3 regions of the Micromonospora sp. NPDC047793 genome follow, and region 3 is predicted to be linked to each of the others. Evidence: riboswitches for the same ligand, from Rfam matches in the RefSeq annotation. Region 3 holds a riboswitch; each other region holds the start of a gene.

Region 1 (9,368 bases), on a different contig from region 3:
GAGCACCTCGGTCCGGTACTCCTCCGGCGTCAACTCCACGTACCGGATCGATCGGCCGGACGCCTCGGCGATCGTCGCCACCGCCTCGGCGAAGGTGAGTGCCCGCGCGCCTGACAGCTCGTACACCTGCCCGTGGTGGCCGTCCTCGGTCAGCAGGATCGCCGCGACGTCGGCGATGTCCTGGACGTCGATGAAGGGTTCCGGAGTCGCGCCCATCGGCAGGGCGAGGCGACCGTCGACCAACGGTTGGCGCCACAGGTCCTCGTCGAAGTTCTGGTGGAAGTTGTTCGGGCGGATGATCGTCCACTCCGCGCCGGAGTCGCGTACCGCCTGTTCCGCGCCGAGCATGCTCGGCGAGAAATCGGGGTCGAGCTTGTCGATGCCGCGTCCGCTGAGCGCCACGAAGCGGCCGACGCCCCACTTCACCGCCGACGACACGAAGTCGTCGGCCACCGCCGGATCCGCCGGAGCAATCAGGTAGACGGCCGACGCTCCCGTCACCGCCGGCTGCCAGGTGTCCGGCTGCGTCCAGTCGAAACGTACCTCGCCCGAACGGGAAGCGGCCCGCACCTGCTCGCCGGACGCCCGCAGCGCGCGTACCAGTCGACGTCCGGTCTTCCCGGTCCCCCCGATGACGAGGATCTCGTTCGTTTCTTTCGTCATGTCCACGAGTCAACCCGCCCGGCCAGCGGCGGGACATGGCTCGTCGTACGCCCGGCATGTGCGATCGTCCGCACCCCTATGGTGGAGCGATGGACCCGTTCGACACGCTGCTGCGGGACGTCCGCGCCGAGGGTGCCGCCTTCGGCAGGTCGGTACTCTCGCCGTCGTGGGCGCTGCGGTTCACCGACGGCGCACCCCTGACGCTCTGCGTACCGCTGCGTGGCGAGGCGTGGATCGTCCACCCGGAACGCGACGAGCCGGTTCTGGTCCGGGTCGGCGAGGCTGTCGTGGTGCGGGGGCCGCAACCCTTCGTCCTCTCCGCCGAGCCCCGGTCGACCTTCCGACCCGACGAGCTGCGCGACGTCGACTGTCGCCAGTCACCGGGCATCCGGACACCGGAACCGGAACCGGAACCGAACGAGCAGATGCTGCTCCTGGCCGGGGCGTACCACGTCCAGGGGCAGGCCCCGCATCGGCTGCTCGGAGTGCTCCCGCCGGTGCTGGTCGTACCGGACGACCACGACTGTTCGTCGCTCCGTGACTACCTGGACTTCCAGCTCGGCGGGTGCCGCCCGGGTCGGCAGGTCGTGCTGGACCGTCTGCTGGACTGGCTGCTGGTCTGCACGATCCGGGACTGGTTCGACCAGCCGGGCGCCGAGGCTCCCCGCTGGTATCGGGCGCTGGGCGACGACACGGTGGGCCCGGCGCTCCGCGCCATGCACGACGCCCCCGGTGCGCCCTGGACGCTCGCCTCCCTGGCAGCCCGGGCCGGGGTGTCCCGCACGACGCTGGCCAAACGATTCACCGAGCTGATGGGTGAGCCACCGCTGACCTACCTGACCGACTGGCGGATGACACTCGCCGCCGACATGCTGACCGGCACCACCGCGACGGTCGCCGCCATGGCACGCCAACTCGGATACTCCGACGCCTTCGGCTTCAGCACGGCCTTCAAGCGTGTCCACGGGGTGAGTCCCCGCGAGCACCGCAGGCTCGCGCAGTCCGGGAGTCAGGTGGCGGTGACGATACGGTCGACCAGTTCCGGCACCCACTCGACGTACTCGACCTCGGCCCCTCCGGCATGCCGGACGTACAGGTAGCGGCCGGTGGGGCTGGTCGCCTCCGGCGTGGTGATCACGCCACCCTCGGCGGTCAGCGCGGCCACGACGGCATCCAGGTCGTCGACGACGACGGTCGCCGAGGCGTGCGCGTAGCGGGCGCGTTGCGCTGGTGGGCCGGCGATCACCAGGAAGTCACCGAGCGCGGCCAACTCGACCGAGTCGAAGCCGAACCGCAGATCCGGCTCCGCGCCGACCAGGGTCCGTAGCGACGGCAGCGAGGTGTCGAGGTCGTCCACCCAGAGCCGGGCGTACGTCTTCAGGACGGTCATGTCAGCTCCTGTACGTTGACGTCGTCGACCAGACCGTAGGCCCGCACGACGGCCGGGGTAAGTACGCACCTTTCGGTAACCGGTGCGGGTGAAGGAGCAGCGGCACGTGGACGAGCCGTCTCCCGGTACGCCGACGGCGGCGCAGGTGGCCCAGGTGCACCTGGTGGCCATTGAGGTGTTCGGCGTGGTCGGCACCAAATGGGCCCTGCCGGTCATGGAGGCCATCGGCACCGACACGCGTCGCTTCGGTGAACTGCACCGCAAGGTCACCGGCATCAGCCATCGGCTGCTGACCGCGACGCTTCGTCAACTGGAGCGGAACGGGGTGGTCGACCGGACGCTCCACCCCACCGTGCCGCCTCGCACCGATTACCGGCTCACCCCTGCCGGTCTGGAACTCCATCAGACGATCAACGGGTTCTGCCGGTGGAGCCGCCGTCATCTGGACGACGTCCTGGCCTCCCGCCGCCGGTTCGAACAGACGTGACGCCGTCCTCTCCGGCCGCGCGGTGGCGGCCCGGACGAGGAAGACTGCGGGTATGGCTGACGAAGACGACGCGAAGGCGGCGCTGCTGCACTACCTGCAGGCAACGCGCGACGACCTGATCTGGAAGCTCGACGGACTCAGCGAACGCGAAGTCCGACTCCCCCGCACGCCGACCGGCAACAATCTGCTGGGGATCGTCAAGCATGCGCTGAACACCGAAGCCGGCTACTTCGGTCCCACCTTCGGTCGCGCGTTCCCGACCCCGGAGGAACTCGTCTCCGAGTCGGATTTCGACGAGGACCCGCAGGCGGACTGGTACGCGCGGGAGGACGAGACGAAGGACGGCCTGATCGACCTGTACCGCCGCGTCGCCGTCTTCGCCGATCAGACGATCACCCGGCTACCGCTGAACACGGTGGGACAGGTGCCGTGGTGGCGGCCGGAGCGGCAGGCGGTGACGTTGCACCGGGTCATCGTCCACGTGACCTGGGACCTCGCGCGTCACGCCGGGCACGCCGACATCCTGCGCGAGCAGCTCGACACGAGAATCGGCCTGCGGCAGGAGAACACCAACATCCCGACCGACTATCCGTGGCCGGATTACCTCGCCAGGTTGACCCGACTGGCCGACCGCTTCGCCTAGCGCCTGGCCGATCGCCGTGTGCGGACGGGGTTACGCTGGCCGGGTGCGGTTGGTCATCATGGCGGACACCCACCTGCCGAAACGTGCCCGGGACCTGCCGGCCGAGCTGTGGGCGGCCGTCGACACCGCCGACCTCGTGATCCACGCCGGCGACTGGGTCGACGCGTCGTTGCTGGACGACCTGGAGCGACGTCGTGCCCGACTGATCGGCGTCTTCGGCAACAACGACGGCCCCGAGTTGCGTACCCGGTTGCCGGAGATCGCCCGCGCGGACGTCGACGGCCTGCGGATCGCGGTGGTGCACGAGACCGGTCCGGCCGGCGGCCGGGAGCGGCGGTGCGCGGCCCGGTTCCCCGACTGCGACCTGCTCGTGTTCGGGCACTCCCACATCCCCTGGGACAGCGAGGCGCCCGGTGGCCTGCGGTTGCTCAACCCCGGTTCGCCGACCGACCGGCGGCGCCAGCCGTACGCGACGTACCTCACCGCCGAGGTGACCGAGGGTCGGCTCGACGCCGTGACGCTGCACGAGGTGCCGCGCTGACACGGGGTGAACCGGCGCGCGGATCGGCATAGTCTGGGCCCATGCCGAAAGCGATCTGGAACGACCTGGTCATCGCCGAGAGCACGGACACCGTCGTGGTCGAGGGTAACCACTACTTCCCCCGCGCGGCGCTCCGCGACGACCTGTTGCGCGAGTCCGACACGCACACGCACTGCCCGTGGAAGGGCACCGCGTCCTACTACACGCTCGATCACGACGGGAAGACCAGCGTGGACGCCGTCTGGTACTACCCGGAGCCGTTGCCGGAGGCGGAGATGGTCCGGGACCGGGTCGCGTTCTGGAAGGACGTCACGGTCGTCGGGTGACCACCAGCGCGGTCGCCCAGAGCACCACGGCCGCGCCGAGCGAGGCGACAGCCGCCGCGAGTTCCGGCATTCCCCAGACGTACGCGCCGAAGGACGCGACCGCCACCAGGGCGAGTGCGAGCGCTGTCCACACGTACTCGCGTTGGCGGAGGATCGCGACGAGCGGCACGAAGTGCGCCGCGACGATGACCAGGACGAGGGTGGGGATCAGCCTCGGGTGTCCGGTCGGCACGGCGACCAGGCAGACGCCGCCGATCAACAGTCCCTGCACGACGCCGACCCGGTTGAACCGGCGCATCCAGGACGCCGACAGTCGGCGGTGGTCCTGCGGTCGAGGCCGGGTCATCCCCAGGGCGAGGACGATGGCGGTGATCACGGTCGCGGCGACGAGCAGCGGGATGCGCGCGGCGGTGGGCGCGAGGTGCAGTCCGGAGACCGCCCAGAGCAGGGCGAAGCCAGCGAGGACGAGGGTCCCGGTGCGGGCCAGGGCGCGCTCGGACACGGCGACGTCCTCGGTGCGCGTGCGGGTTTCTCCGGTGTCGGTCATGACGTCCCTTCCCTGGTCACGGAGCCGGGCAGCAGGTGTCCGAGCAGAAGTTTGAGGATGAGCATCGGTGCCAGCCAGGCGAGTGCCGTCGGGACCGGTGACAGCGTGACCGCCGCGACGAGCAGCACGGTCGCGGCCGCGAACGCGAGTGGGCGTTTCAGCGTCGGTCCGGCGATGGCGATCGGTACGGCGGCGGCGAGGGTGCCGGCGTAGAGCACGATCGCGGTCGACCACGGGTACGCGGGCAGGACTAACGCGACGACGGGCAGGTGGACGTGGGCCGCCACGAAGACCAGTTGTCGTCGGACAGCGTCGGTGCCGGTATGGAACCGCCTCGACGCGGACACGGTGGCGTTCACGACGGCACCACCGAACAGGTCGAACCCGAGCACCGTCAGCAGGAGCACGATCGGCACCGGGTAGCCGGCAGCGGCGCCGACGGCCCCGGCGACGGTCGCGCCGATACCTGCGGTGAGGTAGCTGAGCCGACTTTCCGCCCGCGTGGCCCCGGGCGCGACGAGCAGGTCGTTGAGCCGCGAGACCGGACCGCGCGACGGAAGCGGGGGCGTTGTCGTGGGCATGGCTGCCGTTCGCTCGCAGGACGGGTGGTGAACTATCGCTCAGCATAGTGAACGTTTATGCACCCGTCGAGTCGAGGGTCTGTCCGGAGGAGCCCGACTCGACGACGTCACTCAGCCGTCGGCCGGGACGGGCTCCTGGATCGCCGTGCCGGAGTAGAGCCGGTCGATGGTGCCCCACCAGCGCCGCAGGCCGTCGTGGCCCATCGGATCGGTGCCGAGCACGTCGGTGATGCGGTCGCGCAGCAGGATGATGGAGAGCTCGTGGGCCAGCAGCACGACCGCGAGCTGTGCCCGGTCCACGTCCGGGGCGACCGCGCCCGCGTCGGCCATCCGGTGCATGAGCGAGTCGGCGAACCCCTGCAGCATCCGATACGCCTCGACCGAGCGCGACGTGGTGCCGACGAGCAGGTGCGCGAGATACCGGGTGGCCGACGGGGAGGACAGCGCGTCGGCCGACGCGAGGAAGCGGTCGGGCGGGCCGGAACCGGCTGTCTCGGCGAGTGCCTCCAGCGCGTTGCCCAACACGCCCAGCACGTGCGCGTCCACGGCGGCGACCAGGCCCTCCCGCGACCCGTAGTGCTTGATGATGAGCGACTGCGAGACTCCCGCGCGCTCCGCCACCTGCTTGAGCGACGCGGCCGCCGGCCACTGTTCGCCGAAGAGTTCCAGGGCCGTGTCCCGAATGATCGCCTTGGCGGTGCGATCCTCGGGTGCATACATGTTCACCACAGTAGCAATCCCGGCGTTCGCTGCGAACGGGCCGGCAGTGCCACCGGCGTCAGGTCAGTGCCCCGGCCATCCGCCGCACTCCTTCGGCGACCAGTTCGGGGGTGGTGCCGAGGTTGAATCGCGCGTGTCCCGCTCCCCCGGTGCCGAAGACGGGGCCGGGACTGAGCGCCACCCGGCCGCGTTCGAGGAAAGTCGCGGCGGGGTCGTCACCGAGACCGAGGGCGCGGCAGTCGAGCCAGGCCAGATAGGTGCCCTCGCCAGGGCGGTATCGGACCGCGGGAAGGTGTTCGGCGAGTAGCCGGGCGAGGAGACGACGGTTCTCGTCGAGATCGGCCAGGAGGGCGTCGAGCCAATCGCCGCCGTCCCGCAGGGCGGCGACGTGGGCCAGCACTCCGACATGGCTGGGGCTCTCGTTGACCCAGGCGGGGATGCGGGCGAGATCGTCGACCGCGGCGGGTCCGGCGACGGCGACGGCGGCCTTGAGACCGGCGAGGTTCCACGCCTTGGACGCGGAGATCACCGAGAAGCCGTTCTCGGCGCCCGGCACGCTCAGGTACGGCGTGAACCTCGCCCCGGCCAGCACCAGCGGCGCGTGGATCTCGTCGACCACCACACGCACACCATGTCGGTCCGCCAGTGCGGCGACCTCGGCGAGTTCGTCGGCGGTGTGCACGCTGCCGGTCGGGTTGTGCGGGCTGCACAGCAGGTACGCGGGCCGGGAGCCACGACGTGCCGCGCGCCGGAACGCGTCGTCCAGGACCGTCATGTCGATCCGGCCGTCCGCGCCGAGCGGGGCCTCTTCGATGGGGCGACCGGTACGCCCCACCACCTGGTAGAACGGCGCGTAGACCGGGCAGTTGACCACGACAGCGTCCGTCCGGCCGCAGATCACGTCGAGGACCTCGACGATGCCGCTCATCACGTCCGGGACCATCGTGGTGCGGTCCACGGCGATGCCGTCGAAGTCCCAGCGGTCGCGGGCGAAGTTGGCGAGCGCCTCGGCGTAGGCGGTGCCGGCGGGGTAGCCCGTGTCACCACGTCGGACGGCCTCGATGATCGCGTCGACGACCGGCCCGGCCAGCGGCGCGTCCAGCTCCGCCACGAACATCGGCAGCACGTCGCCCGGGTGGGCGCGCCACTTCTCGCTCGTCCGCTTCCGGAGCTGATCGAGGGTGAGCTGCCGCAGGGGCGTGGTCTCGGAGGTCACGACACCGAGACTAGTGACTCGATCTTCCGGCAGCGCCGACGGACGACGGTGTCCGGTAGGGTGCTCGGCGGCACGAACTGTTGCGAGGTGCCCCGCCGGTGGTGGGGAGAATCGGGAAGCCGGTGAGAGTCCGGCACGGGCCCGCCGCGGTGACCGGGGAGCTGCCGCCCACGCGCGTCACGCGCAGCCACTGGCCCGGCTCGGGCCGGGAAGGCGGGCGGTGAGGTGACGATCCGGAAGTCCGAAGACCGGCCTCGCGCCTGGTTGCCCTGCCGTGAGGGCAGGGCCTGGAGCGCAGCGGGAGCCTGCCCATGTTCGACGATGTGTACGAGGTCATCCACGCCCGCCGGGACGTACGGGGCGAGTTCACCGGCGCGCCGATCCCGGCCGAGGTCCTCGATCGGGTGCTGGCCGCCGCGCATGCCGCGCCCAGCGTCGGCCTGTCGCAGCCGTGGGACTTCATCCTGGTCCGCGATCCTGGGTTGCGGGCGGAGTTCCACCGCCACGTGCAGCAGGAACGGGACGTCTTCGCCGCCGGTCTGCACGGGGAGGAGGCGCGCCGGTTCAGCCGGATCAAGATCGACGGGGTGTTGGAGTCGACGCTCTCCGTCGTGGTGACGTACGACCCGGACCGGGGGTCCCCGACGGTGCTGGGTCGGCACGCCATCGCCGACGCCGGCCTGTACTCGGTGTGCCTGGCGATCCAGAATCTGTGGCTGGCGGCCACGGCCGAGCGGCTCGGCGTGGGGTGGGTCTCGTTCTACCGGGAGCCGTTCGTGCGGGACCTGCTGCGGATCCCGGCGGGTGTCCGCCCGGTGGCCTGGCTGTGCCTGGGTCCGGTCACCCACCTGGAGCAGGTGCCGGACCTGGAGCGACACGGCTGGCGGCAGCGCCGTCCCTGGCAGGCAGCGGTGCACCGGGACCGGTGGGAGCCGTCGGACCACTGACCCCGGGTACGCGTCAGCCGGGGGCGAGGAGGCAGAACTCGTTGCCTTCCGGGTCGGCCATGACCGTCCACGGGAGATCGTCGCGGCCCACGTCCACGGTGGTGGCGCCCAGGGCCCGCAGCCTGTCCACCTCGACCTGCGGGTCGTCACCGGGATACGGGCGGACGTCGAGGTGGACCCGGTTCCAGCCGGTCTTCGCGTCGGGCGTGCGGAGGAAGTGCAGGTACGGGCCCACGTCGGCGGCGGAGCGCAGGACCGCTGCGCGGTCGGTGATGTCGTGCAGACGCCAGTCCGTGGCGGTGCTCCAGAAGTCGGCCATGGCGCGCGGGTCCGCGCAGTCGACCACGACGGCGGCGACCGGTCCGACGTCCTGGAGCGTCGGCCGGGGTTCCAGGACGCAGAACTCGTTGCCCTCCGGGTCGGCCATCACCGTCCACGGGACGTCGCCCTGACCCACGTCGGCGGGGGTGGCGCCGAGTTCCTTCAGACGCGCGACCGTCGCGGCGTGATGGTCCGCCGAGGTGGTGGCGAGGTCGAGGTGTACCCGGTTCTTCGCCGTCTTGGGTTCTGCGGAGACGACGAGGTCGACGAAGACGGCGACCGGGTCGGGATAGTCGACACCCTCGGGTTCGAGGTTGGTGACGCCTGGCTCCTCGCTGGAGATCCCCCAACCGAGCGCCGCCGCCCAGAAACCGCCCAGCGCGGAGTCGTCCCGGGCCTTCATGTTGATCTGCACGAGTCGCGTTGCCATCCGGCGATGCTAGCGGCATCGCGAAACGAATTCGATTTACTTGATGCCAGTCGATACACCTCCGTGAAGTTTCGGAATTCACGCCCGACTTGTCCGTATTAGAGCTTTATCGTGTCCCTGCGTGACAGCACGCCAACGGGGATGCACGAGGAGGACAAGTTGACTGGACCGACAGGGATGACGACGGGCGAGTCGAGCAGTCGAGGAGGTCGTCGCAAGCTCAAGGCGATCCTGGCCGGCGGGCTCGCGCTCGGCCTCGGCGCCACGATCACCCTCGCCGCCTGGAACGACTCCGAGTACGCCTCGGGCACGTTCACCGCCGGTAGCTTCAGCATGGAGGGCAGCACGGACGGCACCACCTACGCCGAGCACCCGACCGCCGGCACGGCGGCGGCGTTGGCGTTCAGCACGGGCTTCGACAACATGAGCCCGGACGACGTGGTCGCCGCACCGTTCGCGGTGCGCCTGACCGCGGCCACGACGTACGACGCGACCGTCACGGTGGCCTCGGCCACCCCCGCACCGCCCACCTTCGTCGGGCTCACCTACGGCATCG
Region 2 (9,368 bases), on a different contig from region 3:
GCGCAGGTCGAAGATGGAGTCGATCCACTTGAAGCAGAACTCGGCCTTGCGGGCGATCGACGGGATGTTCTCCACCGCCGCGAACGCCTCGAACCGTTCCTTTTCGTCCGGAACGTAGGTGTCCAGCAGGTTTAGGTAGAACTGGACGTGCACCGCTTCCTCGAACAGCTGCCGGGAGAGGTACAGCCGGCCTTCCGGCGAGTTGACGTGCTGATAGAGGTTGAGCACGAGGTTGTTGGCGACGATGGTGTCGCCGGTGGCGAAGAACGCCACGAGCCGGGACACCAGGTGCTGCTCGGCCGGGGAGAGTTTGGCCAGGTCGGCGAGGTCGGAGTGCAGATCGACCTCCTCCACCGTCCAGGTGTTCTTGATGGCGTCCTTGAAGCGGTCGAAGAACTGCGGGTAGCGCATCGGCCGCAGGGTCAGGTCCATGCCGGGGTCGAGCAGCAGGTGCCGCTCCCCCACGCCGGTGCTGGTGCTGGTCTCGGAGACGGTGGTCACTGGCATGCCTCGCAGCTCTCGGGGTTCTCCAGGGAGCAGGCCAACGCCTCGTCGTCGCTGACCGCCACGACCGGCGTGACGCTCGGGGTGACGGCGACAGTGGCCTGCTGGATTCGGGTCGCCGGACGCGACCGCAGGTAGTAGGTGGTCTTCAGCCCGGACTTCCAGGCGTACAGGTACATCGAGGAGAGCTTGCCGATGGTCGGCGCGCTCAGGAACAGGTTCAGCGACTGCGACTGGTCGATGAAGGGGGCGCGGGCCGCCGCCAGGTCGATCAGCGCCCGCTGCGGCAGCTCCCACGCGGTCCGGAACAGCTCGCGTACGTCGGCGGGCAGCTCGACCACGCCCTGCACGGAACCCTCGGCGCGCTTGATCTGCTCCCGGATCGGGGCCGTCCACAGCCCGCGCGCCTTCAGTTCGCGGACCAGATAGGTGTTGATCTGGAGGAACTCGCCGGACATCGTCTCGCGCTTGAACAGGTTGGACACCTGCGGCTCGATGCACTCGTAGCAGCCGGCGATCGAGGCGATGGTGGCGGTCGGGGCGATCGCCACCAGCAGCGAGTTCCGCAGGCCGTGCCGACCGATCGTCTCGCGCAGCGCGGCCCACCGCTCGGTCTGGCCGACCTCGGCGCCCCACAGGTCCGGGTGCAGCTCACCCCGGGCGGCGCGGGTCTCGGCGTACGCGGGATGCGGGCCGAACCGCTCGGCGAGCCCGGCGGAGGTCTCCAACGCGGTCAGGAAGATCTCCTCCTGCACGCGGGTCGACAGCTCCCGGGCGGCCGGGGAGTCGAACGGCAGGCGCAGCGTGAAGAGCGCGTCCTGGAGGCCCATCAGCCCGAGCCCGACGGGGCGCCAGCGCGGGTTCGACGCCGCCGCCTGCTCGGCCGGGTAGTAGTTGATGTCGATCACCCGGTCCAGGAACACCACGGCGGTCCGCACCGTCGCGCGCAGCCGCTCCCAGTCGACCCCGTCCGCGGTGACGTGCGCGCCCAGGTTGACCGACCCGAGGTTGCAGACCGCCGTCTCGGCGTCATCGTTGACCTCCAGGATCTCGGTGCAGAGGTTCGACAGGTGGATGGTGTTGCCCGGGGCACCGGTCTGGTTGGAGAGCCGGTTCGAGGCGTCCTTGAAGGTCATCCACCCGTTGCCGGTCTGCGCGAGCGTCCGCATCATCCGGCCGTACAGGTCTCGGGCCTTGACGGTCTTGACCGCCTTCTTCTCCGCCGCGCGGTACGCCTCGTCGAACGCCTCACCGAACAGGTCGGGCAGCTCGGGGGCGTCCGACGGGTCGACCAGCGACCAGTCGCCGTCCGCCTCGACCCGGCGCATGAACTCGTCCGGAATCCAGTTGGCGAGGTTCAGGTTGTGCGTACGCCGGGACTCCTCGCCGGTGTTGTCCCGCAGTTCGAGGAACTCCTCCACGTCCGGGTGCCACGGTTCGAGGTAGACGCAGGCCGCGCCCTTGCGACGGCCGCCCTGGTTGACCGCGGCAACCCCGGCGTCCAGCGTCTTGAGGAACGGCACGATGCCGTTCGACCTGCCGTTGGTGCCCCGGATCAGGGCGCCCCGACCGCGTACCCGGGACCAGGAGATGCCGATGCCGCCGGAGAACTTGGACAGCTTCGCGACCTGGTGGTAGCGCTCGTAGATGGAGTCGAGCTCGTCGCGCGGCGAGTCGACCAGGAAGCACGAGGACATCTGCGTGTGCCGGGTGCCGGAGTTGAACAGCGTCGGTGAGCTGGGCAGGTAGGCCAGGCTGGACATCAGCCGGTAGAAGCCGATCGCCTCGCCGGGCGTCTGCGACAGGCCGCAGGCGACGCGCAACAGCCAGTACTGCGGCGTCTCCACCACGAGCCGGGTCTGCGGGTGCCGCAGCAGGTAGCGGTCGGCGACCGTGCGCAGGCCGAAGTACTCGAAGCGCAGGTCCCCCGCCGGGTCGACGGCGTCGTCCAGCTTGCGGGCGTTGCGGGCCACGAACGCGGCGGTGTCGTCGCCGATCAGGCCCAGGCCGTGTGCGTACCGGATGGACTGGCTGAAGCTGGCCACCTGCTGTCCGCGGACCTCCTTGTCCACGTACGCGGCCAGCAGTCGGGCCGCCAGCTTCGAGTACTGCGGCTCCTCACCGATCAGTTCGGCCGCGGTCTGGATGGAGAGCTTGTCCATCTCGGCCGTGGTCGCGCCGTCGTACAGCCCGCTGATGGTCTTCGTCGCCACCCGCAGCGGGTCGATCTCGTCCAGGTCGGCGACCCACCGCTCGACCGCCTTGACGATCTTGTTGACGTCCACTGGCTCGGTGTCGCCGTTCCGCTTGCGGACCTGCATGACGTGCCGGCGTTGCTCCGGCCCCGCCTGCTCCTGGGTCACCGTCATGTTCCCCTCCTCACGCCTGTCCCCGAGATCGTCGGGTCCGCGCGGGAGGACGCCGCCGGTCTGCCGACGGCACTGCTGCCGTCACGACCAGCTCCTGGCGTCGGCCGTCCCACGCGGCCTTCGACCGCCGCACACGTCGCGTGCGGCGCGCTGGCAGGTCTTCGGACTCGTGGGCCTGATGCTCGCGCCTACTGGCCGTCGCTTCCCAGACCTGGCGGGTCCAGTGCGTGATGACGGCGGTCGTTCCCACTCACCGCTGCGGGGCAGTCCCGGATTCACACCGGGTTCCCTCTTGCCTCGACCGCCGTGGAGCGGCGGTCGAACCAGCTACGGGGCACACCATATATGGGTGCGGTGCGGAGATGGCAACACCAGATGCTGTGCCGGGCGTGTCGCGTGTCAGATGACGGGCATCCCGGCGACCGTCGGCCGGGTACTCGATCATGCCCACTAGCATCGTCGCGTGCAGACTGCGGCCGGACCCGGCGACCGACGGACACTGCTCGACGTCCTCGTCCAGGCCGCAGATCGCGCACCCGACCAGGTGGTCGTGCACGTTCGCGAGGACGGCACCGAGCGCACCGTCACCGTGCGGCAGTTGCGGGACGAGTCGCTGCGGGTGGCGGGCGGCTACCGGGCGGCCGGCGTGATCCCCGGCACCCCGGTGATCCTGGTCGCCGACGCCGGCGACGACTTCCAGCCGCTGTTCTGGGGGGCGCTCGCCGCCGGGCTGGTCCCGGTGCCGCTGCCGCCCGAACCGGCCCGGGTACGGGCGGTGCGCGAGCTGCTCGCCGACGCGGTGACCGTGGTGGACGACGCCACCGGGGCGGTCGCCGACGGGCTGGCGGGCCTGGTGCTGCGGCTGGCCGACCTGCGTACCAGCCCCCCGCTGGAGGAGTCGTTCGCCGCCGACCCCGACGACGTGGCGTTCCTCCAGTTCTCCTCCGGCAGCACCGGCACGCCGCGCGGGGTGGAGCTGACCCACGCCAACGTGCTGGCCAATGTGGAGCAGTCCCGGCTGGCCAGCGGCGCCGGACCGGACGACGTGCTGGTCACCTGGATGCCGTACTTCCACGACATGGGGTTGATCGGCACCCACCTGACCCCGCTGGCCATCGGGTGCACGCAGGTCCGCGTACCTCCGATGGCGTTCGCCAAGCGCCCGGCACTGTGGTTCACCGCCGCCCACCGGCATCGCGCGACCCTGCTCTCGGCGGCGAACTTCGCGCTGGCGCTGGCGGTCCGCCGGGTCCCGGCGGATCTTCTCGCCACGCTCGACCTGAGCCGCGTCCGGTGCGTGGTGGTGGGCGCGGAGCCCATCTCCCCCACGGTGTGGCGGGCCTTCCTGACGCACGTCCGCCCGACCGGGCTCGCCCCGGCCGCCCTGCGACCGGTGTACGGCCTGGCGGAGGCGACCCTCGCGGTGACCTTCCCGCCGCCCGGGGAGGTCGCCGCGCCGCTGCTGCTGGACCGTGCCGCGCTGAGCCGGGGCCGGGCGGTGAGCACCGCGCCGGGTACGCACGCGGTGGAGCTGATGGACCTGGGACACCCGGTGCCCGGCTGCGAGGTACGCGTCGTCGACGAGCGGCACCGTCCGCTGCCCGAGGATCGGGTGGGCCTGGTCGAGGTACGCGGCCCGAACGTGGCGCGCGGCTACCACCGGGATCCGCAGGCCAGCCGGGAGACCTTCGTGGACGGCTGGCTGCGCACCGGTGACCTGGGCTTCCAGCGCGCCGGCCGGCTCTGTGTGACCGGCCGCGCGAAGGACGTGATCTTCGTCAACGGCCGGACGTTCCACGCGTCCGACCTGGAGGCGGTGGCCGCCGCGACCGCCGGGCTGCCGGCCACGATGACCGCGGTGGTCGGCTGCACCGACCCGGACAGCGGCGGCGAGCGGATCGTGGTCTTCGTGGCCTGGGCCCGTCCGCCCGCCGGGGCAGCCGTGGTGCTCGACGCCACGCGGGCCCGGGTCGCCGAGGCGGCCGGGCACCACGACGTGCGGGTGCTGCCGCTTCCGCCCGGCGCGTTCGCCCGCACCACCAGCGGCAAGCTGCGGCGGCGACGGATGCGCGAACGCTACCTGGCCGGTGACTTCGCCGACCGGGAACGCCGCTGGCACCTGGCGGCGACCAGCCGCCCACGCCCGTCGACGTCCGACCCCGCGCCACCGGCGACCTCGACGGACCCACACCCGGTATCCGCGCCGCCGTCCTCGGGGCCGCTGTCCCGGCGACGGGTCGAGCAGGTCGTCCGGGCGGTCTGGGCCCGGGTGCTGGACCGGCCCGCCGACACCATCGCGGCGGACGACCGCTTCCTGGCCATCGGCGGGTCGTCGCTCACGGCGATGGAGGTGCTGGCCGGGCTGGAGGACGCCCTCGGCACCACGTTCGATCCGGCGGACCTGCGGGACTGTCCCACCGTCGCCGCGCTCACCGACCGCATCCTGGCCGGGCCGTCGGCGACCCGGACGGCACCGCTCGGGAGTCCCGTCCCACCGGCACCGGACGACCGCTCCGGCGCGACGCCGCTCGCGGTCATCGGGATGGCCTGCCGGTTCCCCGGCGCGGACGACCCGGACGAGTTCTGGCGCGGGCTCGTCGACGGCGTCGACGCGGTGCGGGCGGTGCCGGAGCACCGGTGGACGCCGCAGGACGGCCGACCTCGCTGGGGGTCCTTCCTGGACGACCCGATGCAGCTCGACGCGGACTTCTTCGGGCTCTCCGACGAGGAGGCCCGGCTCACCGACCCGCACGCCCGACTGTTCCTGGAGATCGGGTACGAGGCGCTGGAACGGGCCGGGTACGCCGGCCCGCGCCGGCAGGGTCGACGTGTCGGCGTCTTCGCCGCCGTCGGCGAGAGCGCCTACCCCGAGCTGCTGGCCGCCACCGGTGCGGTGACCGGACCATCGGCGCTGGTCGGCAACCTGCGCAATCTCGTCGCGGCCCGGCTGTCGCAGACGCTGGACCTCGTCGGCCCGGCGATCGCGGTGGACACCGCCTGCTCGTCGGCGCTGGTCGCGCTGCACCTGGCCGCGCGCAGCCTGGCCACCGGCGAGTGCGACATCGCGGTGGTCGGCGGCGTGAACCTCAACCTCACCGAGACCGCCTACCGGCTGCTGGACGCCGCCGAGGCGTTGTCGCCGACCGGGCGGTGTCGCGCCTTCGACGCCGACGCCGACGGTTTCGTGCCCGGCGAGGGCGGTGCGGCGCTCGTCCTGTGCCGCCCCGACGACGCGTACGCCGCCGGGGACCGGGTGCTCGCGCTGGTCGCCGGCACCGCCGTCGGCAACGACGGCCGGTCGTTGAGCCTGCTCGCCCCGAATCCGCAGCGGCAGTGGGAGGTCATCGCCCGCGCGTACGCGGACGCCGGGCTCGACCCGGCCGTCGTCTCGTACGTCGAGGCGCACGGCACCGGCACCGGCCTCGGTGACCCGGTGGAGGCGCGGTCACTGGCCGCCGCGTTCCCGCCCCGCCCCGACGGCACGCCCCGCTGGCTCGGGTCGGTCAAGACCAACCTGGGGCACCTGCTCAACACCGCCGGCATGCCGTCGCTGCTGAAGGTGGTGCTGGCCCTGCGGCACCGACAGTTGCCACCGTCGCTGCACCACGTCCGGCCGTCCACCCGGTACGACCTCGACGCCGCGGGTTTCACGGTGCTCACCGAGACACGCCCGTGGACCGCACCCGGACCGCTGGTCGCCGGCGTGAACGCGTTCGGTTTCGGCGGCACCAACGCGCACGCCGTCCTGCGCGAGGCGCCGCCCCGGGAGCCCGTACCGCCGCCGGACGGCACCGGCGCGCACCTCGTGACGCTCGCCGCGCGATCGGCGGCCGGGTTGCGGCGCAGTGCCCTCGACCTCGCCGGGCACCTGCGCGCCCGGGGTGACCTCGACGTGGCCGACGTGGTCGCCAGCGCCGGCACCGCCCGTGACGACGCGCCGTACCGGTTGGCGCTCGTCGCCGACGACTCCGGGCTGGCGGACCGGTTGGCGGCGGCCGCGACCGCGTACCGGGACGAACCGGTCGGCCGGCGGCCACGCATCGTCTTCGCCTTCCCGGGCGACGGATCGCCGCCGGACGCACCAGCGGTCCGTGACCTGCACGACCGGCTCCCGGTCTTCCGGGCCCTGCTGACCGGGGCCTGCGCCGCCGCCGGCCCGGTGGCGGGACGACCGCTGCTCGCCTGGTGCCTGCACGACGGGGCGGAACGGACGGACCAGCGGGTCAGCGCCCCGGCGGGCGTGGTGGTGGCCCTGGCCCTGGCCGGGCAACTCGCCGCCTGGGGGGTGCGGCCCGATGCGCTGCTCGGACACGGTGTGGGTGAGCTGGCGGCAGCCGCCGCCGGGGGCGCGCTGGGCGTCGCCGAGGCGGTCCGGCGGTCGGTCGCGCTCGCCGATCCGGCCGCCGCCGGGGACGGCCACGCCGACCGGGACGACGACGGGTACGCCCTCGCGGCGCTGCGGGGCGTGCCGGTGTTCAGCCCGGCGGCCGGGCGGTGGGATCCGCCGGACCCGCTGCGGTGGGCCACCGGGGCGACGAGCGGAGCGCAGTGGCGTGCGGCGTGGCGACGGCTCCACGACGACGGGTACGACACCGTGGTCGAGCTGGGCGTCGCCGACTCCACCCGGGACACTGCCGCCCTGGCGCCGGACTCCGGCACCGGTGGCGTCGGCGCGACGGAGCATCGTGGCGGGCAGGTCGACGGAGCGGCCCATCCCATGGTCCGGATGGTCGCCGTGCCCGGCGGGCCCACCGCTACGGCGTCGTTGCTGGCCACGGCCGGACTGCTCTGGGTCCGGGGTGGCCCGCTCGACCGTCCCGCCCTGTACGCCGGGCGGCAGCGGGTGCCGGTGCCGACCTACCCGTTCGCGCGTCGCGCCTTCCCGCCACCGGGATCACCGCAGGCCGCACCGTTGCACGTCGTCGCCTGGCGGGAGGTGCCGGTGGTCGCGGGCGTACCCGCCGGGTGGGTGCGGCCGCGCGGCCCGGGGGTGGGCGGTCCGTTCGCCGACGCCCTGGTCACCGCACTCACCGCCGACGGGATCGAGGTCCGCACGGCCGACACCCCCACGGTCGTCGCTGACGACACCCCCGGCGTCACCGTGCTGCTCGCCGGGGCGGCGGTGGACACGCCGGACGCGGCCGCGCTCGACGCCGCCGTCACCGCGCAGGTACACGCCGTCCGCGCCCTGATCGACGAGGACGCCGACCGGCCGGGCCGGTTGCTGGTGGTCACCGAGGACGTGCACGTCACCGGCGCGGCGGCGGAGCGTGCCCGCCCGGTGCAGGCGGTGCTGGCCGGGTTGACCGCCGCGCTCGCCGACGAGCGTCCGGGCCTGCTCGTGCAGACCGTGGACCTCTGCTCCTCGGACGGTACGGCGACGCGGGTCGACGCCGTCCGCCGCGAGTTGTCCGCCCTCGCGGCGGGCCCGGCAGCTGTCTCACCCGGCCCGCGCGCGGCGACCGGGGTGGCCTGGCGGGACGGACGCCGGATGGCACGTTTCCTCGACCCGGTGTCGCCGGGCGCAGGAGGAGTCCCCGACCCGGTGGTGACGTCCGTCGACCGGGCCGTCGGCGCTGCCGGTGGCGGGTCTGCCGGGGCGGGTGCCGTACACCTGATCGTCGGCGGTGCCGGTGGTGTGGGCGCGGCGCTCGCCCGGTCCCTGGCTCGCCGGGAGCAGCCGACCCTGCTGCTGGCCGGTCGGACGGACCACGCACCGGCGGCGTTACTGGCCGAGCTGACCGCGCTGGGGGCGACGGCGACGTACCACCGCTGTGACGTAACCGTGGCCGCCGACGTGGACGCCCTGCTCGCCGCCGTGCCCCGGGTGGACACCGTGTTCCACGCCGCCGGCACCGTCCGGGTCGGCACCCTGCGCGCCAAGTCCGTCGCGGACGTCCTCGGCGTGCTGGGTCCGAAGGTACGCGGCAGCTACCTGCTCACCGAGGCGCTGCGGCGACACGGCCACGACCGGACGGCCCTGGTCGGGTTCTCGTCGGTCAGCGCGGTGCTGCCCGGCCTGGCCGGCGCGATCGGTGACTACGCCGCCGCCAACCGGTTCCTCGACGCGTTCGCGACCGCACACCGGGCCACGGGCCGCCCCGTCCAGGCGGTCGGCTTCGCCGCGATCAGCGACACCGGCATGGCCGCCCGGACCGGCGGTGGCGGCCCCGGTGCCATGCCGGTCGACGACGCGCTGCGCGCCCTGGCGCTCGCCCGACGTGTCGACGCCGCACACGTCGTCGTCGCGGCCGGGCCGGAGAGTCCGGCCACCGCGCCGACGGTCGGCGTCCCGGTCGGGGCCGCCGTCGCGACTGCCGCCGTCGCGACCGCCACTGCCGACACCGGCGCTGTCGACGTGCCGCGTGGAATCGCCGGTGGGGACGGCGGACCGGGCCGGGACGAGGTGGCCGGGCTGCTGCGGCGGTTGCTCGCCGAACCACTGCACCGGCGGCCCGACGAGATCGCCGACGACACCTCGTTCCTCGCCCTCGG
Region 3 (9,368 bases):
TACAACTCGGTCAGCAGGTCGTCGGCGAGCACCCGCAGACGCTGTGCCTCGGGCGTGCCGCCGACCGACCGCCCCGGCTCCCAGATCGCCGCCTGGTCGCTCCATCGGGTCTCGTCACCCACCAGGGAGTCGATCTCGGCCGTCCGGTCCTGGCCCAGGTACTCGCAGACCCGCAGCAGGAACGCACGGGGGCTCGGCGCACCGGTGATCTCCAGCGGGGCGTCGAAGCCGTGGAACGTCAGGCGCTCGGCCGTCGGCCGCCCCGCGTTGTACTCCCGCATCCGCACCAGCAGGTCCCGGTTGGCCGGGGCGTCACCGAACCCGTGGCTGAACCCCTCGGCGAGCGCACGCTCCAGGGTCACCGTGGCGGAGCCCTGCACGAACTCGTCGGCGACCAGGCCGGCGGCGCGGTCGCTCTCCAACGCGATCGACCGGTATCCCCGCTGCGCCAACGCCAGGAACAGCTCGGTGCGGATCTGGAGGAAGGCGGATTCGCCGTGTGTCGGTTCGCCGAGCGCGAGCAGGGTCGGCGGTACGGGAAGCAGGTCCAGGAGATTCGTCACTCCATCGACCGTATCGCTGAACCATCCGTTGAGACTTTCGAGCAGACTGGCACGGTGAACGTGGTGCAACCCTCAAACAGCGTGACACGTCGGCCGATCGACCTTGCCCGTCCGCACGGCCTGTCCCCCCAGGCGGTGCGCAACTACGAGCGGGACGGGGTCCTGCCGCCCGCCCCGCGCAGTCCGAGCGGCTACCGCCGATACACCGAGCGGCACGCCCGGGCCCTGGACGCGTACCTGGCGTTGATTCCGGGGCACGGGTACGCGGCGAGTGGCGAGATCATGCGCGCCGTGCACCGGGGCGAGATCGACACGGCGTTGCGGGTGATCGACCAGGGTCACGCTCTGCTGCACCGCGACCGGGAGACCCTGGACGCGGTCGAGACGGCGGTGGCGGTCCTCACCGGGGCCGCGCCCGACGCGCCCCGCCGGGCGGAGCTGTCGATCGGTGCCCTGGCGCACCGGCTCGGCGTACGGCCGGCGACCCTGCGCAAGTGGGAACGGGCCGGCGTGCTGCGACCGGACCGTGACCCGGCGACCCGCTACCGCGTCTACGCCCCCGACGACGTGCGGGACGCCGAACTCGCCCATCTGCTGCGGCGCGGCGGATACCGGCTCGACCACATCGCCGACGTGCTCGACCGGGTACGCGCCGCCGGGGGCGCCGCGCCGCTCGCCGCGTCGCTGCACGGCTGGCGGGAGCGCCTCACCGTCCGCGGCCGGCACCTGCTCACCGGCGCGGCGCGACTCGCCGCGTACCTGGACTCTCCTGCGGAGACGCCGCTGCCCGGCCGGTGAGGGGTGCTCACCGACCGGGCAGTCGTGGTGGTTCCGGGTCAGGAGGTCAGGTCCCCGAGGCCCTTCATCATCTCGGCGAAGTCGGTGGTCTCCGCCGCCGGCGGGGTCTCGATGTTCACCGGCTTGCCGTAGTCGGTGTAGTCGACGGTGATGTCGCCGAGGTTGCCGGTGACGACCTTGGCCCGACGGGGCTGGTACTGCCCGTCGACCCAGAGGTCGATGGTGATCTCCTTGACGCCCTGCTTGGCCAGCTCCTGCTCGACGCCCTTGCGCATCTCGGCGTCGACCTGCTGGAGGTACTCATCCATCGTCTGGGTCACGGTGTAGTGGACGGTGTCCACCCCGTTCACGTTCTCCTCGCCCACGACCTTGACGTTCTCGCTGGCGAGCAGCGCCTTGACCTGCTTGCTCGGGTCGACGTCCTCGAGCTGCTTGGTGAAGTTCGCCCCGCCCTCCGCGCCGGCGGCAGCCACGTCGATCTTCAGCCAACGCTTGCCGCCCATGCTGGCGCGCTCGGTCTCCGGGACCTCGACGTAGACCGCGGTCTCGATCATCCGGATCGTCGTCGGCTTGCCGTCCGAGTCGGTGGTCGTCATCTCGACCTTGACCGGATCACGCAGATCGATGACGCCCTTGGCGGTGATCTTCTCACCGGCCGCCGTGCCCTCCATCGAGATGGTCACCGAGTCGCTGGACTGGGTCTTCTCCACGGTCTTCTGCAGCGACCCCTTGAGGTCCTTGGCGAGCTGCTCCAGCACGTTCGGCTGCGCCGCAGCATCCGAGTCGGACGCCGAACCGCCGCCGCCGCAGGCGGTCATCGCGAGTGCCGTGAGCGCGGAGACCGCCACGACGGCGACCCTCTTGGACAGTGACAACTGACAGCCCCATTCCCTTGACAAACTCTGGGGGACCTCCCCCAGCCAGACCGCCGACACGCTACCGGAGTCGGTCAACCCCCGTGCGACCCACCGACGTCCGCGCGGCCTCAGAACAGCGGACGACCGTACGTGTCCGGCACTCCGGACTTGCGATGGAAGTACGCGTTGATCTGATCGCACCACTCCTGGGCGCTGCGCCGCTGCTCCGCCAGGCGCTCGTCCACCCGGGCGTACACGACCGGGTCGACCAGCCCGTCCAGCGCCGCCCAGCGATCGCTCATCGCCGCCACCTCCGCCACCCCGGCGAAGTGCGTGTCGTAGATGTGCTGCACGACGGTGCTGCCACTGTGCAGCACGTGGTCGTAGCGCACGTGGTGGAAGAAGAGCAGCAGCTCGTCGGGGCACTGCTCCACCGATTCGTACACCTGCGACCAGGGTGGCGGGTACTGGCCGGTGAAGCCGGTGCCGGTGGCCCGGGTGCGGTCCACGCCCACCCCGTCCCGGTCGGCGAAGTGGTAGGTGCCCCAGCTCGTGTACTCGTACCCGTCGACGTCCGGGCCGTAGTGACGCCCGGGGCGCACCATGAAACCCACCCCCAGCGGGGCGGTGTACCGCTCGTAGGTGCGCCACGAGTCGTCCATGACCCCGTGCAGCGTCCGCCGCAGCAGCTCGGGATCGGCGCTGGCCGCCGGATCGAAGGTCAGGTCGATCCACTCGTCGAGCACGTCCTCCGGGCGCAGACGCGGGTCCCAGGCGAGCCGGCCGTAGGCGTACAGGTTGGCCTGGGCCAGTGGGTGACCGGTCCAGAACGGGTCGTCGCCCACGTTGGAGACGGCGGCCAGCCCGCCCCCGTCGGCGGCCACGTCGGCGACCGTCGGCCCGTCCTCGCCCCACGGCGTGAACCGCAGCACCTCGTGCCACCAGGGCGCCAGATAGCAGACGTGCCGCTGCTGCCCGGTGTACTCCTGGGTCACCTGGAACTCCACCGCCAACCGGGTGTCCGGCATCGCCGTGATCACCGGTGACACCGGCTCCCGGGTCTGGAAGTCCAGCGGACCGTGCTTGACCTGCACGATCACGTTGTCCCGGAAGCGACCGTCGAGCGGGGCGAAGTGGTCACCGGCGGCGCGGGCCCGGTCGGTGGAGCGGTCCCGCCAGTCCTGGCGGTGGTTGTAGACGAAGGCCCGCCAGTGCACCACGCCCCCGTACGGTGCCAGCGCCTCGGCCAGCAGGTTCGCCCCGTCGGCGTGGTCGCGGCCGTAGCTGAACGGGCCGGGCTGTCCCTCCGAGTCGGCCTTCACGAGGTATCCGCCGAAGTCCGGGATGCGGGCGTAGACCCGGGCGGTGGTCCCGGCCCACCAGGCACGCACCGTCTCGTCGAGCGGGTCGGCGGTGGGTAGCCCACCGACCATCACCGGCGCGGCGAAGTTCACCGACAGGTGCACCCGGATGCCGTACGGACGCAGGTCCTCGGCGATCTCGGCGACGTCGTCGAGCCGGTCGGTGAGCAGCCGCGCCTCGGTGGCGTGCACGTTGACGTTGTTCACCGACACCGCGTTGATCCCGCACGCCGCCAGTAACCGCGCGTACGCCCGCACCCGCGCCCGGTCCGGATGTGCCCGGCCGGCACGCCAGAGGATCGACCCGCCGGCGTACCCGCGTTCGACCTGGCCCATCACCGGATGCACGTCGACGTTGTCCCAGTGGTTCAGCATCCGTCGCCGCATCACCGGCCGGTACGCCCGCGCCGGATGCGGTGCGCCGAACGCCGACTCCCCGAGCCGGACCACGTGGAACAGCCCGTGGAGCAGGCCCGCCGGTGCGTCGGCCAGCACCACCGTGACCTCGCCGTGGCGGACGACCGCGTACCCCTCGGGACCGAGCGGACCGCCACCGGCGGCGTCCAGGTCGGCCCGCGCGGCGTCGAGGACGCCCTGCGTCCCGTCGCCGTCCACTGTGGACGCACGGTGGTCGGTCAGGGTGAGGACGAGGTGGGCGGGTGGGCCGTCGGCGGACCGGCGGACCGTGCCGCCGTGGGTGGCGCAGGCGGTCCGGACCTCGTGCCACACGGTGTCGACGAGCAGGCCGTCACCGTGGACGAGGGTGTGCCGGGAACCGACGGCGCGGAACGCGGCCGGCGGCAGCCAGGCGGGGTGGACGTCGGTCGGGTCGAAGCCGGTGTCGCGCTCCGGGCAAATCCGTCGCATTACGCAGATCGTAACTAAGTCGATCGATGCGTCAAGGTCCTTCCGGAACCTTTCGGGCGGTACCGACCGGAGTCTCCAGGAGCCGCGCCAACTCCCCCGGGGTACGCGGACGGGCCCCGGCCAGGCCGGGCACGCGGTCCAGCAGCCGATGCACCACCGGTGCCCACGCCGGAGTCAACGCGGCACCGTCGAGCAGGTCCCCGCCGCCCAACTCGGCGCCGGACACCCCCTGCCGGATCCGGCCACCCGCCACCAGCACCCGTTCGTCGGCCCACCGGTACGCCAGGTCCACGTCGTGCGTGGCGAGCAGCAGCGTGGTGCCGGCCCGGTGCAGGGCGTCGAGCGTCCGCAGCAACGCCTCCACCCCCGACGGGTCGAGTCCGGCGGTCGGCTCGTCCAGGATCAGCACCCGGGGCCGCAACGCCACCGCCCCGGCGATCGCCACCCGCTTACGCTGGCCGTACGAGAGCAGGTGGGTGGGACGGTCGGCGAGGTCGCCGATCTCCAACGCGGCCAGCGCCTCGGTACACCGCTGCCGCACCTGCGCGTCGTCCAGACCGAGGTTGACCGGCCCGAACGAGACGTCCTGGAAGACGGTCGCGGCGAACAACTGGTCGTCGGGGTCCTGGAGCACCAGCTGCACCTGCTGACGGACGTCCAGCAGCCCCGCCCGGGTCCGGCGCAGCGGCACCCCGCCGACCAGCACCGTGCCGGCGTCGGCGGCCAGCGATCCGACCATCAGCCGGAACAGGGTCGTCTTGCCACCGCCGTTGGGCCCCAGCACGGCCATCCGCCGCCCGGCCGGCACCGACAGGTCGGCGCCGGTCAGTACCGGACGCTCCGCCTCGTACCCGAAACTGACCCCGCGCAGCTCCAACAGCGGCGGATCGCCGCTCACCCGAGCACCACCAGCAACCGGGTGGCCAGCACCACCGCCGCCAGCAGCAGCACGGTGACGACCAGGAACGCCGCCGACGGCTGGCGGACCTCGGTGCGTACCGCCAACGAGCCGGTGTAACCGCGCAGCGCCAACCCCTCCTCCCAGCGCCGGGCCAGCGAGAACGCCCGGACGAAGACCGCGCCGGCCTGCCCGGCCAGCGACCGGTAGGTGCTGGCCCAGGTCCGGTAACCCAGCCGGGCCGCCTGGGCCTGCCGCACCGCGTGCACACTCTCCAGCAGCAGGAACAGCATCCGATAGATCAGCGCGGCCACCTCGGTGACCGCGCTGGGCACCCCGAGACGCTGGAGCCGGGGCAGCACGTCGGCCAGCGGCGTGGTGGCGGCGAACAGCAGCAGGCAGAGCAGCGCGGCGCAGGCCCGACCGGCGGTCGTGGCGGCCGTCACCAGCCCCTCCGGCGCCCACCGGAACTGCGTCGGACCGGAGACCGCCACCAGCATCGGCACCGAGCCGGTCAGGATGAACAGCAACGGCGTCCGGGCCACCCGCACCAGCAGACGCGGCGGCAGCGCCGCCGGCCCGAGCAACGCCACCGCTGCGGTCAGGCCCACCACCAGGGCGCCCGGCCACGGCGGCAGGAGCAGGGAACAGCTCAACAGCCCCAGGGCCAACAGGGCCTTCTCCACCGGGTGGCGGCGTCGCCAGGGGCTGGCGTACGCCGCCACGTCCAACGCGAGCACTAGTCGGTGGTCTTCTCCCCGGTCGCGGACTGCTCGCCACGCAGCCGCTGCCGGGTCCGGGCCACCCCGAAGTAATAGCCGAGGAACCCGGCACCGAGGGCGGCCTGAAGCGCGAACAACGCCGACTCGATCTCACCCGACGGCGGTTCGTAGATCGAACTGAACCACGGCTCGTAGTCGGGATGGTCGTTGACGATCGCCTCCTCGGCGAGGGCGTCGGCACCGGCGAACGGCTCCTCGCCGCTGCCGAGCCCCAGCACCAGCGGCGCCACCGCCAACGCCACCACGGCGAGCAGCAACAACAGGTTGGTCCGGCCGAACGACTTCACGCCACCGCTCCCTGGGTCGTCGGGGCCGGACGGCGCAGGATGCCGAGCCGGCGGAGTTCCTGCGGGCTCACCCGGACCAGCAGCCGGACCACCAGGACCGTGAGCAGCCCCTCGCTGATCGCCAGCGGGATCTGGGTGACCGCGAAGATGGACCCGAACTTGGCCAGCGCGCCGACGAAGCCCGAATCCGGATCCGGGAAGGCCAGCGCGAGCTGCGCGCTGGTCACGCAGTACGTCGCCAGGTCGGCCAGGGCAGCGGCGAAGAACACCGAGATGCCGAGGCCGCCACCGAACCGGCGGATCAACGCGTACACGCCGAAGGCCACCCAGGGGCCGACGATGGCCATCGAGAAGACGTTCGCGCCGAGCGTGCTCAACCCGCCGTGCGCCAGGAGGAGCGCCTGGAACAGCAACACGATCGTGCCGAGCACACTCATCACCGGTGCCCGGAACAGGATCGCGCCGAGACCCACTCCCGTCGGATGGGAACAGGAGCCGGTCACCGAAGGGATCTTCAGCGCCGACAGGACGAAGGTGAACGCCCCGGCCGCGCCGAGCAACAGCTTCGCGTCGGGGTTCGCGCGGACCTGCTGGACCAGGTTGCGCGCACCGTGGATGACGAACGGTGTCGAGACCGCGAACCATGCCGCCGCCTGCACCGGTGGTAGGTAGCCCTCAGCGATGTGCATGAGTCGACCTCCCCTTCCAACACCTCGTGGACGAGATCACATGTCGGGGTCGGTCTCCTGGCTCCCGGATCGTCGCGTACTCCGGCCTTCCCAGGTCCTCCACGGACCCAGTGGCGTACAAGTCGGAGTGAACTCCCCGGTCACAGTGGCGAGGGCCGCGCCGGTATCACACCGGCTTCCCGTTACCGCGACGGCGCGACGTTATCCGTTCTGCACACCGACGCACAAGACTCGTCGATGCCACCGCGACCGTACGCGGGTGAAGAGTGCCGTTTGTCACGACGATTCACGGGTAGACGCCAGATCCGTTGCGAGAAGGGGCCGACCGGTTGGACGAGAACGAGTTCATCGACTCCGTGGCGCACCGCACCGGCGCGTCGACGGAGCAGGCGACCGCCATCGCGCGCGCCACCCTGACCACGCTCGCCGAGCGGATCGACGGCGGCGAGGCACGGGACCTGGCCGACCGACTCCCGGAAGGGCTGCGGGCGTACACGTTCGCGCCCAGCGAGACCGCCGAACGCTTCGGGCTCGACGTGTTCGTCGACCGCGTCGGCGGCCGTGCCGACGTCGATCCCGACCTGGCCGAGGCCGGCATCCGGGCGGTCCTGGACACCATTCGAGGTGACGTCGCCCCCGCCGACCACGACGACGTCATCGCGAACCTGCCGGCCGAACTGTGGCAGGCGGCCAACCCGGCGCCGTCGTACGACGCGCAGCGCGACCGCGGCTAGCGGGTCACCGCCCGGTCAGGTGGGGCGCCGGCTCCACGTACACCGGCAGGTGGTGCCCGGCCCTGGCACAGAAGAGGGCGACCTCGTACGCCATGTCCCCCACCTCCGCCGAGCCGTCGATACCGACGGTGAGGATCGCCCCGTTGCCGGTGGTGGCGTGGAACAGGAACGCCCGCGACATCTGCACCACCACCTGGTGCAGCTCACCCTCACCGCACAATCGGGCGGCGGCCAGACCGAGCGCCTGGAGCCCACAGACCACACTGGACAGTTCCTCGGCGATCTCCTCGTCGATGCCCCGCGAGGCCCCCAGCATGATGCCGTCCGGGGAGAGCACCACCGCGAACTTGGCACCGGGCACCCGATCCACGATGTCGTCGAGCGCGTCGTTGAGGTTCTCGGCGGTGACCAGGGCATGGGTCATAAGGGCGCTGTCCTCTCGTCGAAACTCCTACGTTCGTACCAGAGAAGACGCGGCCTCAGGAGCCCACTGGTGGCCCGATCCTGTTCTCTGATCCCCCTAACGTACGACGACGCTGGTCACCCTAATCGGACGGGTCGGACGTCCCGGTCACACCGGGAATCCCTCTTCTGACCGACGGTGACACCCGCTCAGGACGACGGCACCGGACCCCGCAACCCCACCAGGCCGGGCACGGCGACACGACCCAGTTCGGCACCGCTGGTCGGGTCGAGCCACCGCACCGCCGACGGCCCACCCACATAGAGACGGCCGCCGTCGGGGCCGAGGACGAGACCAGTGACGGGGGCGTCGACCGGTCGTTCGGCGACGACCCGCAGACCGACCGCATCCACCGTACGCAGCACACCGGCCCCGCCGAGGAAGAGCCGATCGTGGTCCGCCGTCGCGTACGCCGGGCCGGACGCCCCGGGCACGACGGCGGTACGGCGTACCGTCAGTTCCTCGGTGGAGATCTCGGCGACGGTCCCGGAGGTCAGGTCGGCGACGTACAGCCGGGAACCGTCCGGGGCGATCGCCATGGCGTGCCCGTCGGCCGTTCCCTCCCCGAACGGGTGCGGCAGATCCACGCAGTACGCCCACCGCTCGTGCAGGTGCAGCGTGTGCACGAAAGCGTGGACGTCGCTCCCCGGCCGTCCACTGATGCGGTCCCGGGTGTGCCGATGCTCGGGCTGATGGGTGTAGAGCGTGTACAGGACGCGACGGTCCGGGGCGAGTACCGCCTGACGCCCGTCACCGCGCATCTCCTCCTCCGCGCCCGCCGGGATCGCCTGCTTGAGGCGGGTCTGCAACGGGCCGGCCACACCGGTGGCGAGGTCGACCACCCGAACCCGGTACCGGTCCGGCGTCTGCGGCGGCAGCCACTCCAGCACGAAGAGGCCGGTGTGGTCGTGGGTGAACGCCTCCGGGACGACGTTGCCCGGCAGTCGCCGCCGGTGCCGCACCCCACCCGCGTCGGCGATCAGCACCGGCGTGGCGTCCCGCCCGGCCGGAGACGCTGCGGTGACGCTCACCGCCTCGGTGGTCAGTGCCACCCACGTGCCGTCGGCGG

The links. A riboswitch is a leader RNA that binds a small molecule or an ion and turns the genes downstream of it on or off. The one in region 3 is predicted to bind cobalamin.
Region 1: linked by a shared signal. The riboswitch ahead of bluB (5,6-dimethylbenzimidazole synthase) and the one ahead of ABZ738_RS07860 (energy-coupling factor ABC transporter permease) in region 3 are both predicted to bind cobalamin.
Region 2: linked by a shared signal. The riboswitch ahead of ABZ738_RS16750 (ribonucleoside-diphosphate reductase subunit alpha) and the one ahead of ABZ738_RS07860 (energy-coupling factor ABC transporter permease) in region 3 are both predicted to bind cobalamin.

Annotation. Positions count from the first base shown of each region.
Region 1 covers NZ_JBEYSG010000009.1:135,484-144,851, reverse strand. The annotation lists gene ABZ738_RS19575 (NAD(P)H-binding protein) at 1-663, opposite strand, end outside; gene ABZ738_RS19570 (AraC family transcriptional regulator) at 753-1,763, shown strand; gene ABZ738_RS19565 (VOC family protein) at 1,673-2,053, opposite strand; gene ABZ738_RS19560 (helix-turn-helix domain-containing protein) at 2,142-2,540, shown strand; gene ABZ738_RS19555 (DinB family protein) at 2,593-3,183, shown strand; gene ABZ738_RS19550 (metallophosphoesterase) at 3,227-3,724, shown strand; gene ABZ738_RS19545 (DUF427 domain-containing protein) at 3,766-4,050, shown strand; gene ABZ738_RS19540 (hypothetical protein) at 4,034-4,597, opposite strand; gene ABZ738_RS19535 (hypothetical protein) at 4,594-5,178, opposite strand; gene ABZ738_RS19530 (TetR/AcrR family transcriptional regulator) at 5,290-5,898, opposite strand; gene ABZ738_RS19525 (aminotransferase class I/II-fold pyridoxal phosphate-dependent enzyme) at 5,957-7,114, opposite strand; cobalamin riboswitch at 7,183-7,386, shown strand; gene bluB (5,6-dimethylbenzimidazole synthase) at 7,426-8,061, shown strand; gene ABZ738_RS19515 (VOC family protein) at 8,075-8,812, opposite strand; gene ABZ738_RS19510 (SipW-dependent-type signal peptide-containing protein) at 8,972-9,368, shown strand, end outside.
Region 2 covers NZ_JBEYSG010000007.1:164,573-173,940, reverse strand. The annotation lists gene ABZ738_RS16755 (ribonucleotide-diphosphate reductase subunit beta) at 1-507, opposite strand, end outside; gene ABZ738_RS16750 (ribonucleoside-diphosphate reductase subunit alpha) at 498-2,873, opposite strand; cobalamin riboswitch at 3,008-3,216, opposite strand; gene ABZ738_RS16745 (amino acid adenylation domain-containing protein) at 3,337-9,368, shown strand, end outside.
Region 3 covers NZ_JBEYSG010000003.1:27,032-36,399, reverse strand. The annotation lists gene ABZ738_RS07895 (DUF6194 family protein) at 1-563, opposite strand, end outside; gene ABZ738_RS07890 (MerR family transcriptional regulator) at 645-1,361, shown strand; gene ABZ738_RS07885 (hypothetical protein) at 1,400-2,209, opposite strand; gene ABZ738_RS07880 (alpha-glucuronidase) at 2,347-4,446, opposite strand; gene ABZ738_RS07875 (ABC transporter ATP-binding protein) at 4,478-5,344, opposite strand; gene cbiQ (cobalt ECF transporter T component CbiQ) at 5,341-6,084, opposite strand; gene ABZ738_RS07865 (energy-coupling factor ABC transporter substrate-binding protein) at 6,084-6,413, opposite strand; gene ABZ738_RS07860 (energy-coupling factor ABC transporter permease) at 6,410-7,102, opposite strand; cobalamin riboswitch at 7,132-7,337, opposite strand; gene ABZ738_RS07855 (DUF2267 domain-containing protein) at 7,432-7,836, shown strand; gene ABZ738_RS07850 (roadblock/LC7 domain-containing protein) at 7,841-8,260, opposite strand; gene ABZ738_RS07845 (hypothetical protein) at 8,449-9,368, opposite strand, start outside.